3 regions of the Rhodococcus sp. P1Y genome follow, and region 3 is predicted to be linked to each of the others. Evidence: riboswitches for the same ligand, from Rfam matches in the RefSeq annotation. Region 3 holds a riboswitch; each other region holds the start of a gene.

Region 1 (4,529 bases), 2.8 Mb from region 3:
TGACCGATGAACCCGATGCGCCGATCAGAAATACGAGAACGAGCGCGCTGATCGGGTTGTGTGAAGCAACCACGAACACGGCGAGAAATACCGCCATCGACGCAAGGCCGATGAAGGTCCCGCGCAACTGGTACCGATCAGCGAGCCAACCTCCGACGAAGTTGCCTGCAACCATGCCGAGGCCGTAGATCATCAGTGCGACCGGTACGAACGCACGGGCCAACCCGGCAACATCGGTGAGAGTGGATGCAATGTAGGTGTAGACGGCGAACATGCCGCCGAATCCGACCATGCCGACGAACAACGTCATCCACACCTGACCACGTCGCAGAGCGCCGAGTTCGGTGATCGGATTGGTGGTCGGCATGCCGTCGAGACGCGGCATCCACATGATCAGGGCGGTGACGGTCAGCGCGCCGATGACAGCGACGACCGCGAATGCACTGCGCCAGCCGAGCGCCTGGCCCAGCCACGTCGCCGCGGGGACGCCGACGACGTTCGCGACCGAGAGACCCATCATGACCATCGCCACGGCCTTGGCCCGCTTACCCGGCTCGGCGAGATGCGCGGCAACAAGGGCCGCGATGCCGAAAAACGCACCGTGAGGAAGACCTGCGACGAACCTCGATGCCACCAGCTCACCGAAGCTGGGCGCGAACACCGTCCCGAGATTTCCGAGGGTGAACGCCACCATGAGTCCGATCAGCAGCACACGTCGCGGAACCCGAGCGGCAAGGGTGGCGATCGCGGGCGCACCGACGACGACGCCGAGTGCGTAGGCCGAGATCATGTGACCGGCGGACGGTTCGGAGATTCCCATCGTCGTCGCAACGTCGGGAAGAAGACCCATCGACGCGAACTCGGTGGTTCCGATTCCGAACCCACCGATCGACAACGCGAGCATCGCGAGCCGCCTGCGAGAAGAGAGGGGCCTACGACTGCCGCTCGGACCGTTCGACACCCTGTCGCGCACCGCGCTGACATTTTTGGCGAAAGCCGAATCGGTGACAGTCACAGCAAAACAACCTTGTCTCGAAGGGGGAGGTATCGACGCGAACCCAAGAGGGAACGGCCACTGAATCGATTCTGTTCCCTCGACCGATCAAATTTCGAATCGCCACACGGTGATTGTGCTCACCCAGTCGACTCGCATCCCGTTGGGAGGAATCACCGAGAGTCGTTGTTTCCCGATCTCGGTGACCCCGCTAGGATTCACCGCAGGTCATGAGTACCAGCATCAAGCCCCGGCTTGCTGGTCGGCAACCCTCCAACCGCGGTGGGGTGCCCCGGGTGACAAGACCTGGTTGGTCGGCGACGCGTACCTGCGCCGCCAACGAGCAAGCGCGGGTCCGCCTCATCGAGATGGAAGACGAGGTCGGCGGACCCACCGAACGAGCGCGACTGGAAACAGCGCGCTCGAAAAGGAGGTTCACCATGTGTTGTTGTACCGATACGCCCCGCCCAGGCTCCCACCACGAGAGCCCATTCGAAATTTGAACATCCTTCGAAGACGGAGTTATCACTCACATGACCGACAGCACCCCTGACGTCGTAGACGCAGCAGGCACCCCCATCGAGGACCCCACCGCATCGTGGAGCTTCGAGACCAAGCAGATCCACACCGGACAGACGCCGGACGGCGCCACGAACGCCCGCGCGCTGCCGATCTACCAGACCACCTCGTACACCTTCGACAACACCGATCACGCTGCCGCGTTGTTCGGGCTCGCCGAGCCCGGCAATATTTACACCCGCATCATCAACCCCACCCAGGACGTCGTCGAGCAGCGCATCGCCGCTCTGGAAGGTGGAGTTGCAGCGCTCCTACTCGCCTCCGGGCAGGCCGCGGAGACCTTCGCGATTCTCAATCTGGCCGAGGCAGGCGACCACATCGTCGCGAGCCCACGCCTCTACGGCGGAACGTACAACCTCTTCCACTACACACTCCCCAAACTCGGAATCACCGTGACTTTCGTCGACGATCCCGACGACCTGGAGCAGTGGCGAGCAGCGATCACCCCGAAGACCAAGGCGTTCTACGGTGAGACCATCTCCAACCCGAAGAACGACATCTTCGACATTCCCGGCATCTCCGGGGTAGCCCACGAGAACGGCATTCCGTTGATCGTCGACAACACCGTCGCGACGCCGTACCTCATCCGGCCGTTGGAGCATGGGGCCGACATCGTCGTCCATTCGGCGACCAAGTATCTCGGCGGCCACGGGACGGCCATCGCAGGTGTCATCGTCGACGGCGGCACGTTCGACTGGACGCAGGGGCGTCACGCCAACTTCACCACCCCCGACCCCAGCTACCACGGCGTGGTGTTCGCCGACCTGGGTGCACCCGCGTTCGCTCTCAAGGCCCGCGTGCAATTGCTCCGCGACATCGGCGCAGCAGTGTCGCCGTTCAATGCCTTCCTCATCAGCCAAGGACTGGAAACGCTGAGTCTGCGCATCGAGCGGCATGTCGAGAACGCACAGAAGGTCGCCGCGTTCATCGAGGCACGCGAGGACGTCGAGTCCGTCAACTACGCAGGCCTGAAGTCCTCGCCGTGGTACCAGCGTGGACAGGAGTTGGCCCCTAAGGGGCAGGGCGCGATCATCGCGTTCGAACTGAAGGGCGGCATCGACGCGGGCAAGAAGTTCGTCAACGCACTCAGCCTTCACAGCCATGTCGCTAACATCGGTGATGTGCGTTCACTTGTCATTCACCCCGCATCGACAACCCACTCCCAGCTGACACCGGAGGAGCAACTCGCCTCGGGCGTCACCCCCGGTTTGGTCAGGCTCGCTGTGGGCATCGAAGGGATCGACGACATCCTCGCCGATCTCGAAACCGGATTCGCCGCGGCGGCATCTTGACAATCGGCTCTGTGCACGACGTCCGTCCGGCTGCGGGCTTTCCGCCGCCGGACGGACGGCTCGGCAGTATCGACATCGGCCCACTCGAATTGGAGAGCGGCGCATCGCTTCCTGCGGTATCCGTTGCTGTTCAGCGCTGGGGTGAGCTCGCTCCCGGTCGCGACAATGTCGTGCTGGTCGAGCACGCACTGACGGGCGATTCGCACGTCAGCGGACCCGCCGACGACCACCATGCCCTTCCGGGCTGGTGGAACGGCATGGTCGGACCAGGCGCACCCATCGATACCGACGAGTGGTGCGTCATCGCATCCAACGTTCTCGGCGGGTGCGGTGGCACGACTGGACCCAGCTCGCTCGCATCCGACGGCACTCCCTACGGCAGCAGATTTCCGGAAATCTCCATCCGCGACCAAGTCGCAGCTGAGGCTGCGCTGGCGGATGTTCTCGGGATCGAGCGGTTCGCCGCGGTTGTCGGCGGATCGATGGGCGGCATGCGGACACTCGAGTGGATCGTCGAACACCCCGACCGTGTCGGGGCTGCGCTCGTACTCGCCGTCGGCGCGCGCGCGACCGCAGACCAAATCGGTACCCAAACCACGCAGATCGACGCCATCACGTCCGATCCCGAATGGCAGGGCGGCAACTATCACGGCACCGGGCGATCGCCACGAGCCGGACTGAAGATTGCTCGGCGTATCGCACACTTGACCTACCGCACCGAGAGCGAACTCGATCTGAGGTTCTCGAACTCCGCACAGGATGACGAAAACCCTTGGAACGGCGGAAGATACGCAATCGAAAGCTACCTCCAACATCAAGCAAACAAGTTGGCGGACAGGTTCGACGCCAGTACCTACGTCCTGCTGAGCGAAGCGATGAACAGACACGACATCGGACGCGGACGCGGAGGAATCGACGCCGCCCTCGCCCGTGCGACGGTTCCCACGATCGTGGGTGGAGTCGATTCGGACCGTCTGTATCCCCTGCGCCAGCAGAAGGAAATCGCCCGTGGCTTGCCGGAGTGCAGTGGCCTCGAGGTCATTCAGTCCAGAGACGGCCACGACGGATTTCTCACCGAGGCAGGTGCGGTGGCCGTACTACTGGGCGAGACGATGGCGAACGCGCGGTCCGCACGCGCAGCCAAGACGGGCTGACGGTAGCTGCCGTCAGTCCGTTCCGAGCGGGTCGATCGAGGACGAGAGAAACACGATCGCCCCTCCGACGAGGGCAAGTGCAGACACGTCGAACGGACGTGAACGGACCGCCAGAAGCCCCACCTGATTCTCAGGCAGACACAACCTGAACCCAGCTGCAAGGATCGTTGCGATTCCCAGCACGAACGAACCACGTCGCCAGCGATCCGCAAGAACCAGTAACAACGCGCCGGCTATCACGACCAGCACGGCCAACAGGGGCAGGTTCTTGCGGATCTGAGCGCGCACCGGTCAGACCGCAGCCTGCGCGGACAGCTCCCGCTCGGCGCGTTCGACGACATTGGTCAACAGAAAAGCCCTGGTCAGCGGGCCGACTCCACCCGGGTTCGGCGAAAGATGACCCGCGACGTCCGCGACATCGGGGGCCACGTCGCCGCGGAGCCCGTCCTCGGTCCTTGTCACGCCGACGTCGAGTACGGCAGCGCCTGGCTTAACCATGTCGGCGGTGAC
Region 2 (4,529 bases), 260 kb from region 3:
ACTCGGACGCGGGCGTCCCGACCCACGGTTCATCGCGGCCGGCCCGTTCGACCTCGCGGCCCTCGAGAACGGCGGCTACGTCTCCGCGTGTTCCAACATGTTCTACAGCTCGCCGAACAACCTGCTGTTCCCCGGACCGCCGCGGTCGATGGGTGAGGGCTGGGAAACCTCACGCAGGCGTAACGACGCCAACGACTGGGTCCAGGTAGCCCTCGCCGGACGAGGCACGATCGAACTGGCCGAGCTCGACACGTCGTGCTTCCTCGGAAACGCCCCGGGTGCTGCGTCGCTCAAAGGCCTTCTCGGAGATGGCGAATGGATCGAACTGCTACCGAAGACCCGCCTGCAACCCGACACACGTCACCGGTTCCTGCTGGAGCGCACCGAGCCGGTCTCCGAAGTACGCATGGACATCTTCCCCGACGGGGGTATGGCACGCCTGCGGCTCTTCGGCTCGTTGTCGTAGCGGCAATCCGAGTCCAGCGGCCGGTAGTAACTGCGAAAATGCCGCGGTAGCAATACCCTTGGTAGATGAACCGGCTACTTCACCCGAACGCAGCCCACGTCGCCGACATTCTGATTTCGCGCGGACATCACGGAGTGGTGGTCACCTCGCCGGAGCCGACCCCGACCGCGGACGCCGCTGCCGCATCGCTCGGGGTCAGCGTCGGCGCGATCGTGAAATCTCTTGTCTTCCTGCTCGACGACGATCCAGTGCTTATCCTCGTGTCGGGTGCACACCAGGTAGATCTCGACGCCACCGGACAGCGCCTGGGCGGCACGTTGACGCGGGCACCGCTGGAACTGGTCAAGCATTCGACGGGTCAGCCGATCGGCGGTATCGCACCGGTCGGCCATCCGACGAATCTACCGACGTTCGTCGACGAGACCCTCTCGGACTACCCCGAGTTGTGGGCTGCTGCAGGGCATCCGAACACGGTCTTCAAGACCACGTGCTCGGAGCTTCTGCGCATCACCGCCGGTCTCGCCATCGATGTCACCTAGACGCGGGAGCGCTCAGGAGGCCAGCACCCGTGTCGGCGTCAGCGAGCCGGTCGCGGCCAGAAGCTTCTCGGCGGAGAATAAGACACCGCGATCCTCCAGCCAGGGCACGACGCCGCGTGCGATCTTGTCGAGGTTCCGCTGCTCGGGCCCGACGGCGATGAGGGTCACCCCGTCGGCCACCTCCGCTGCCTTCACGTCGGCGACGAGCCCCGCGAGACCGGAGGGGGTCCCGACGTACCGGATGGAACTCGGCACCGCCGGGAGGTCCAGCGCGGCGAATTCCCGACGCGCGGTCCGTGCATCGTCGGCGACGTGGATCTCGATATCGAGAAACACCGCAACGCTGTCGGCATCTTTGCCTGCCTCGACGGCCTCGGCCCTGGCACGTGCTCTTGCCTGCTGACCCTCGCGGAGATCCGAGGCGTGGATGCGAACTATCGACTCGGTAGGGCGAGCGTCGGTGACTTCCGTCCATGCGCCTGGAGTTGCAAGGGCAAGGCGGACAGGTGAGTTGTTCGACATGAAATTGGTCCCGTCGTGCAAGCGAGGTGTTGGGGAGGATGACTGAAGTCCGAACACCTACACGAGCCAGAGGCCGTCCGGCACAGATCGACGTATCGATCGCGCCAGAGTCGGTTCTGCGACAGAGCAATTGCCCTCATGAGGCGATGCTAACCGTTTGCGTTGCGCATGGGGATCCCACGCCTGCGGCACCGCCTGCCAGCTCGGGGAACGGGCGAGGGTCGGGAATAGGATTCCACCAACCGTTCTCCTCCTCGTACGTCCAGGAGGGCCCGTCGGCGACGAGCGTCTCGATGGCCCCGATCAGCCGATCCACATCGGCGTCGGAACTGCCGAGCCCCAGGCTGGCGCGCACGGCACCGTCCGCGTGACCCAGTCGCGCGAGCAGCGGGTGAGCGCAGAACTTGCCATCCCGCACTCCGATGCCGTGCTCGGCCGACAGGTACGCAGCGATCTCGCCGGGGCCGAATCCATCTACGGAAAATGTGACTATCCCCACACTGTCCGGGGAGTCGTTCCACACCGTCAGTACGTCGACGCCAGGCACCGCCGTCAACCCGTCGCGCAGGCGATCGGACAGTCGACGCTCGTGGTCGACCGAACCTGCCACCTCGAAATGCTCGAGGGCTTCACATGCTGCCGCCAAGGCGACGACGCCGAGCACGTTGGGTGTACCCGCCTCGTGACGTGCCGGAACCGGCGCCCACTCGGCGTGATCGAGACCGACGTGGCGAACAGCCCCGCCGCCTGCGAGATAGGGCTCGGCGGCGTCGAGCCAGTCACGCTTACCGACGAGCACGCCGGCACCGTGCGGCGCGTACAACTTGTGTCCGGAAAACGCGAGGTAGTCCACCCCCAGGGCCTCGATGTCGACCCGTCGATGGGGTACCAATTGCGCACCGTCGACGAGGATGCGTGCGCCGTATCGGTGCGCGAGAGCAGCGAGCTCGTCGATCGGAAGTACTTCGCCGGTCACATTGGAGGCGCCCGTCACCGCAAGCAGCGCAGCCGGTTTGGCAGCGAGTTCGGCTTCGATCGATACCAGGGTCTCGGCGATGGACTCGGCCGCGACGACGACGCGGCGGTCGTTCCAGGGCAGCAGGTTCGCGTGATGCTCGATATCGAGAACCACGGTGTCTCCCGGCACGCACCCGGCAAGAAGGTTCAGCGAGTCGGTGGTGTTCCTGGTGAAGATGACAACCGCATCCGATTGCGCTCCAACGAAATTCGACACCGTCACGCGTGCCTTTTCGTACGCCGCAGTGGACACGCGTGATGCGTACCCGGCGCCGCGGTGAACGCTCGAGTAGTAGGGCAACAGATCGGCAATTCGCTCGGTCACGTGGGCGAGCGCAGGCGCGCTGGCCGCGTAGTCGAAATTGGCGTACGTGCAGGTACTTCCATTCACCAGAGGAACCTGCAGATCAGCGCCGCTGACTGTAGCGAACGAAGCACACGAGTTGTCGAGAACAGCAGTCATGACAAATAACCCCTTGTCGATCAAGGGACCCGAAGAATCGTCAGTGAGAAGTCGAGTCCGCGCTTGCTGCACCGGTTTTCCGGCGTCAGCCAGGTCGTCACCCGGAGCACCCCACCGCGGAGGAGGGTTGCCGACCAGCAAGCCGGGGCTTGATGCTGGTACTCATGACCTGCACAGAGGATGGCAAAAGTGCCACTGGATTGTCAACCCGGGAGGTAGGAAACCTCCAACTCGATTAAGCTGTGCCCGGTGCCGAGACCGTACGAGATGCAGCTTTGCGCGAACGAAACGTCCGTTCACCTTCTGGACAACCGAACATGAGATAACGACCGCTGACGTTCGTTTCGGTACAACACGAGAAGAAGGAACACCGGTTGTCTGTGCAATCACAATCGGATTCGGCTAGCGTCCAGCCCTCGGCTGGCGTCCCCGCCGAATTCTTGCGCGCAGGGCGCGCTCCATCGGAGCGAACGCTCATCGACATCCTGCGCTCGACCACCTCGCAGTACCCCGATGCCGCGGCGATCGACGACGGCACCGTCTCGGTCACCTACCGCGAGCTCCTCGAGGACATCGACGAAGGCGCGCAGTGGCTGGCCAGGGCTGGAGTAAGGCGCGGCGACCGCGTCGGAATCAGAATGCCCTCGGGTTCGTTCTCGCTCTACGTCGCCATCTTGTCGATCCTCAATGCGGGTGCCGCCTACGTGCCCGTCGATGCCGACGACCCGGACGAACGGGCCGAGCTGGTGTTCGGCGAAGCGAAGGTCACTGCCGTCGTCACGGCAGGAGGAATCGCGGCGGGTACGGCCGACAAGCAGGACACCCCGATCCCGGACACCCTCACGATCCCTTCACCCGACGAAGACGCGTGGGTCATCTTCACCTCCGGCTCCACCGGGACCCCGAAGGGTGTGGCCGTCAGCCACCGCAATGCGGCGGCGTTCGTCGACGCCGAGGCACGGATGTTCATGCAGGACGACCCGCTGGGTCCGGGTGACCGGGTACTCGCAGGCCTTTCGGTGGCGTTCGACGCGTCGTGCGAGGAGATGTGGCTCGCGTGGCGTCACGGCGCATGCCTGGTGCCCGCTCCGCGCTCTCTCGTTCGCAGTGGTTTCGACCTCGGGCCGTGGTTGATCGCCCGCGACATCTCCGTCGTCTCGACGGTTCCCACGCTCGCCGCTCTGTGGCCTGCCGTAGCTCTCGAAGCCGTCCGGCTGCTCATCTTCGGCGGTGAAGCGTGCCCACCCGAGCTGGCCGAGCGCCTCGCCGTCGACGGCCGCGAGGTCTGGAACACCTACGGTCCGACGGAAGCAACCGTCGTCGCGTGCGCGTCGATCATGGACGGCAAGGGCCCGGTGCGTATCGGACTCCCGCTCGACGGGTGGGATCTCGCCGTGGTGGACGGAGGCGGCAATCCCGTCGCCGTCGGGGAGGTCGGTGAGCTGGTCATCGGCGGAGTCGGACTTGCGCGCTATCTCGATCCGGCCAAGGACGCCGAGAAGTACGCCCCGATGCCGACGCT
Region 3 (4,529 bases):
GCCGAGATGCTGCGTACCGGACTGCCGTATTCGACCCGCGCTCCGAGCGCCTGCGCAGCCTCGATGAACGCCGCGACGCTCCTGTCGGCATGGAGGCGGCCGGCGTCGGGGTGATAGAGGACTGTTGTGTCGAATGCCAGACCGGCCCAACGCTTCTGTGCGTCGAGTGGTTCGAGTACTTCGCTGGCTAGACCTGCCCTCGTGAGTGCCTTCACCCGGGGCTTCACGATGTCGGGTGAACCATGGTCGACGGCACCCGTCAGTGTCAGAAGCTCTGACTGCGTGTCGTTTTCCAGCTCCCGCCACAACGTGTAGGCCCGGGCAGCAAGGCTGACGTAGTAGTCGTCGGCGTAAGCGTGCCGGAAGATACGAGATGTTCCGTGCGAGGCGCCGTTCTTGTGTCCGGGCGCGAACTGCTCGATCAACGTCACATCGTGGCCGCGCTTGGTGAGACTCCACGCCGATGCGGCTCCGATGACGCCGCCGCCGACGACTACTACGTTCATGTCAGTTGTTCTACCTGTTCAGCTGTGTTGCGAGAAATTACGGTGCCTTGCGTGGCAGGCCGGGAGGATTGATGACCGACTCCGAGACAGCCTCGGACTGCAAGCCCCACTTCTCGAGGACCTTCGCGTAGCTGCCGTCTTCGATGACGTGGTTGATGGCTTCCTGGATCGGCTCGATCAACCCGTTGTCTTTCTTGGTCAGCACGGCGATCTCGCCTTGGAGTGCGTCGCCTGCGCCGGAGAAGGTGCCGATGACTTCGCTCTCACCTGTGCTAGAGGAGTGGTAGACGGCCGACGGGTTCGGCCCGAAGTAGGCGTCGATACGTCCCGAGCCGAGGGCGAGGTAGTAGTCCGAGGTGTTCTGGTAGTAGGCGATCTCGGCCGGAGCGAGGCCTTCGGCTGCGTTCTCCTCGTTCCAGTCGACGAGGAGCTGCTCCTGGTTGGTACCCGAGCCGACACCGATCTTCTTGCCGACGATGTCCTTGCGTCCTTCGATCGTCCAGCCGCTGTCCTTTTTTGCCTCGAATGCGAGGTTGTCGAGGCGATAGGTCGCGAAGTCGTACTTGTCCTTACGCTCCTCCGTCACAGTGACATTGGAAATGAACACGTCGTTCTCGCCGGAATCGATCTTGACGAAGTTCTGCGCCCAGTCGGCAGTCTGACGCTCGTACTGCAGGCCGAGGGTGTCCGCGATCAACCAGGCGATGTCGATCTCCGAACCAACTGGAGTCTTGTCGTCGGTGGCGTAGAAACCGAGCGGCGGAGTCGAACCAGTCGAACCGGTACCGATCAACGTTCCGCGATCACGAATTGCTTGCGGAACCTTCGCGGCGATCTCGTCGACCTTGTCGACGTGGATGCGGCCGGACTGCTCGGGCGAGAGATCGTAGGTGATTCCGTCGGAAGCGGTGACGGTGTTCTCGGCCTCTGGCTCACTGCAGGCGCCCACCGTGAGGGCAACTGCTGCAAGAGCCGAAACTAGCACCGCGACGCGGCGGTTGGATCTGGGCATGACTGTTCCTTGATGTGTGTGTAAGTGAAGTAGATCTAGAGGACGTGTGCGAGGAACGACTTGGTGCGTTCCTCTTGTGGATTGTCGAGAAGTTCTGCGGGCGAACCCTGTTCAACCACCTGACCCGCGTCCATGAAGACGATGGTGTCGGCGATCTCGCGAGCGAATCCGACCTCGTGGGTGACGATCACCAAGGTTGCGCCCTCACGGGCTAGTCCTCTGATCACTTCGAGGACCTCGCCGACCAATTCGGGGTCAAGGGCCGACGTCGGTTCGTCGAAGAGAATAACTTTGGGTCGCAATGCAAGTGCGCGAGCGATGGCGACCCGCTGCTGCTGACCACCGGACAGGCGTCGGGGATAGTCATGCGCTTTGTCCTTCAACCCGACCCGCTCGAGAAGCGCGAGCGCCTCGGGCTCGACGTCGGACTTCCTGCGCTTCTGGGCCGAGATCGGCGCTTCGATCACGTTCTCCAGCACCGTCAGATGTGGGAAGAGATTGAAGTTCTGGAAGACGAAACCGATCTGCGAGCGTTGACGAAGGATGTCCTTGTTGCCCAGCTCGTGCAGCTTGTTTCCCTTGCGCCGATATCCGACGAGATCATTGTCGACGCGGACTGTCCCCTGGTCCACCTTCTCGAGGTGATTGAGGCTACGGAGCAGAGTGGACTTCCCCGATCCGGACGGTCCGATGACGACGGTGACTTCACCCGGCCGAACCACGAGGTCGACGCCTTTGAGCACTTCGAGCGTGCCGTAGGACTTGTGAACCCCGCGAACCTCGACCGCATACTTGGTCTTCGACGGTGACGTCGATGCATCGAGCGTCGTCATCGTGTTCCTCCTCCGCGCGGCGGGGCGGTGATTTCCGATAGTTTCTTGCGGACCTTCTGAACCGGCGTGAGCGGGATGTTGCGGACTGCGCCCTTGGCGTAGTGACGTTCGACGTAGAACTGCACGACCGACAGGATCGATGTGAGCACGATGTACCAGACGGTTGCGACCATGAGCAGCGGTACCACGCGACCGTTGCGTCCATACACGACCTGGACCTGGTAGAACAGCTCGGCGATAGCCATGACCGACACGATCGACGTGCCCTTGAACAGGCTGATCACTTCGTTCGCCGCGTTGGGCAGGATGCCGCGCATCGCCTGGGGCAGGATGATCTTGAAGAACTCGCGATGCTTCGGTATGCCAAGCGCTGCAGCAGCTTCCAACTGACCCTGGTCGACGGAAATGATGCCGGCACGGACGATCTCCGCCGAGTAGGCCGCTTGATGCAGCGCCAACCCGATGATCGCGGCTGTGGAACCACTGATCACGCTGTTGACGTCGAACTCGAAGAAGGCCGGTCCGAACGGAATTCCCAGGGTCAGAGTCTGATACAGGTAGGCAATGTTGAACCAGAACAGTAGCTGCACGATAAGCGGTATCGACCGGAACGCCCAGATGTAGAACCACGAAATCGTCTGCAACACCGGATTGTTCGATAGTCTGGCGATTGCCAGCGCTATGCCGATGACGAATCCGATCAGAGTGCCCCAGAACGTGAGCTGAATGGTCAGCCAGAGAGCAGCGAGGATCGACGGCGCAGCGAAGTATTCTGCGAAGGTCCCCCAGTCCCAACCTGGGTTCGTGGCAAGACCGTGCACGAACTGTGCGACGAGTGTCAGCACCACGATGCTGGTCACCCAGCGCCACGGGTGCCACTTTCTGGCAACGACGAGCTGTTCGTCATCGACGTGTTCGTCTACGGCCGTGGGCCGAGAATCTAGCTGAGTCACCGGGACCGCCGGCTGTGTGTGTGCATGACGAGATCGAGCCTTCTTCCGAGGGAAATGCGTGATGAGAAACAGGTCCTCCGACCGGCCGACGCTTCGGCCGTCGAGAGCCCCGTTCAGCAGGAATCGATGCGCGGGTACCGACTCTTCAGAGCAGGAAGTGCCCTGTACAAGTGCGGGTGCCGACCCGAGACAGGTCGACGTACAGACCTCGCCACGTGCGACAGTTCATGTGTCCTCCATCGGTCCTGGCGGTAGCACCCACACCTGCCGTGAGGCAGGGGGTTGCTGCGACGTCGTAGAGCCAAGGTCTCTCGGTCGCTCTGGATGGTGAGGGAAATGTAAGCGGCCGATAGTGGATCCGTCAAGTCGCCGCAACTGGTTTACTCAGTGCCGCTTGGCAATCGGTTTGAGATCAGGGTGATTTCAAACCTTGCAATCTGCGAACCCTTCAGAGCAGCGCCCTGCATACCGCTGGATTTCAGAAGAGTTGCGTCCGAACACCTGTTCGACTAATGTTCTTTCAATGGGGATGCCGGGGGGCTTCGAGGATCAGATCCGACGCGATAACGACGCGGTCGCTGCGGAACTTCTCGCTGGGCTCACCGATGATCGCCGGACCGAAAACAAAGCTGCCGCCGCATTGGTTATGCACCTGTTCGAACTCGGCGAATTCCGGTTTGCTGCGGAAGCAGGTATTCACGATCGCGGAGGTGAAGCGGATGTCACTCGTGCCGATCGTGCCGTCGAGACGGAAGCTGCTGTTGCGCTCTCACTTTCGCGAACAGTAGTCCGCGACATGATCACCGTTGGCAAGCAGTTGCACTGGAGAATGCCCGGGATTTGCACAGCCTTCTCTGGCGGCGACCTCGACTATCCGCGCGTTCGGACTATCGCGCTTGTGCTGTCGAAAGTCAGCGACGACACCGTGCGCGCCATCGAAGCGGACATACTTGCCAGCGCTCTCCGCTACAGCACGAAGGTATTGCGAGACAAAATCTGGGCCCACTGGTTCGATCATGACAAAGACGAGGCCACCGCAGCCAGAATCGCCGCCGAGTCAGAGGAGCGTTGCGCCGAGCTCAAAGCGAGCAACGATGGAATGGCCTCATTGTTCGCAAAAATGACGGCTCTCGAAGGTGCCGAGTGCGATTCGGTGTTGGAGGAGATCGCCGGAACCGTGTGCTCACGGGACCCTCGTACCAAGAGGCAGTTGCGTGGACATGCC

Evidence for each region. A riboswitch is a leader RNA that binds a small molecule or an ion and turns the genes downstream of it on or off. The one in region 3 is predicted to bind S-adenosylmethionine.
Region 1: it holds a riboswitch for S-adenosylmethionine, as region 3 does, so the genes downstream of both, D8W71_RS13315 (bifunctional o-acetylhomoserine/o-acetylserine sulfhydrylase) here and D8W71_RS26255 (amino acid ABC transporter permease) in region 3, are expected to answer to the same signal.
Region 2: it holds a riboswitch for S-adenosylmethionine, as region 3 does, so the genes downstream of both, D8W71_RS00295 (aminotransferase class V-fold PLP-dependent enzyme) here and D8W71_RS26255 (amino acid ABC transporter permease) in region 3, are expected to answer to the same signal.

What each region holds. Positions count from the first base shown of each region.
Region 1 covers NZ_CP032762.1:2,885,910-2,890,438, reverse strand. Annotated here, with positions in the region: gene D8W71_RS13320 (MFS transporter) at 1-904, opposite strand, end outside; SAM riboswitch class IV at 1,221-1,350, shown strand; gene D8W71_RS13315 (bifunctional o-acetylhomoserine/o-acetylserine sulfhydrylase) at 1,528-2,865, shown strand; gene metX (homoserine O-acetyltransferase MetX) at 2,862-4,019, shown strand; gene D8W71_RS13305 (DUF3017 domain-containing protein) at 4,032-4,307, opposite strand; gene D8W71_RS13300 (bifunctional methylenetetrahydrofolate dehydrogenase/methenyltetrahydrofolate cyclohydrolase) at 4,311-4,529, opposite strand, start outside.
Region 2 covers NZ_CP032762.1:55,557-60,085, forward strand. Annotated here, with positions in the region: gene alc (allantoicase) at 1-466, shown strand, start outside; gene D8W71_RS00285 (YbaK/EbsC family protein) at 532-1,005, shown strand; gene D8W71_RS00290 (hypothetical protein) at 1,018-1,527, opposite strand; gene D8W71_RS00295 (aminotransferase class V-fold PLP-dependent enzyme) at 1,664-3,007, opposite strand; SAM riboswitch class IV at 3,062-3,177, opposite strand; gene D8W71_RS00300 (Pls/PosA family non-ribosomal peptide synthetase) at 3,382-4,529, shown strand, end outside.
Region 3 covers NZ_CP032762.1:5,664,961-5,669,489, forward strand. Annotated here, with positions in the region: gene D8W71_RS26240 (FAD-dependent oxidoreductase) at 1-506, opposite strand, end outside; gene D8W71_RS26245 (ABC transporter substrate-binding protein) at 544-1,518, opposite strand; gene D8W71_RS26250 (amino acid ABC transporter ATP-binding protein) at 1,554-2,351, opposite strand; gene D8W71_RS26255 (amino acid ABC transporter permease) at 2,348-3,304, opposite strand; SAM riboswitch class I at 3,538-3,635, opposite strand; gene D8W71_RS28115 (hypothetical protein) at 3,825-4,004, opposite strand; partial or broken gene D8W71_RS28120 (DUF222 domain-containing protein) at 3,951-4,529, shown strand, end outside.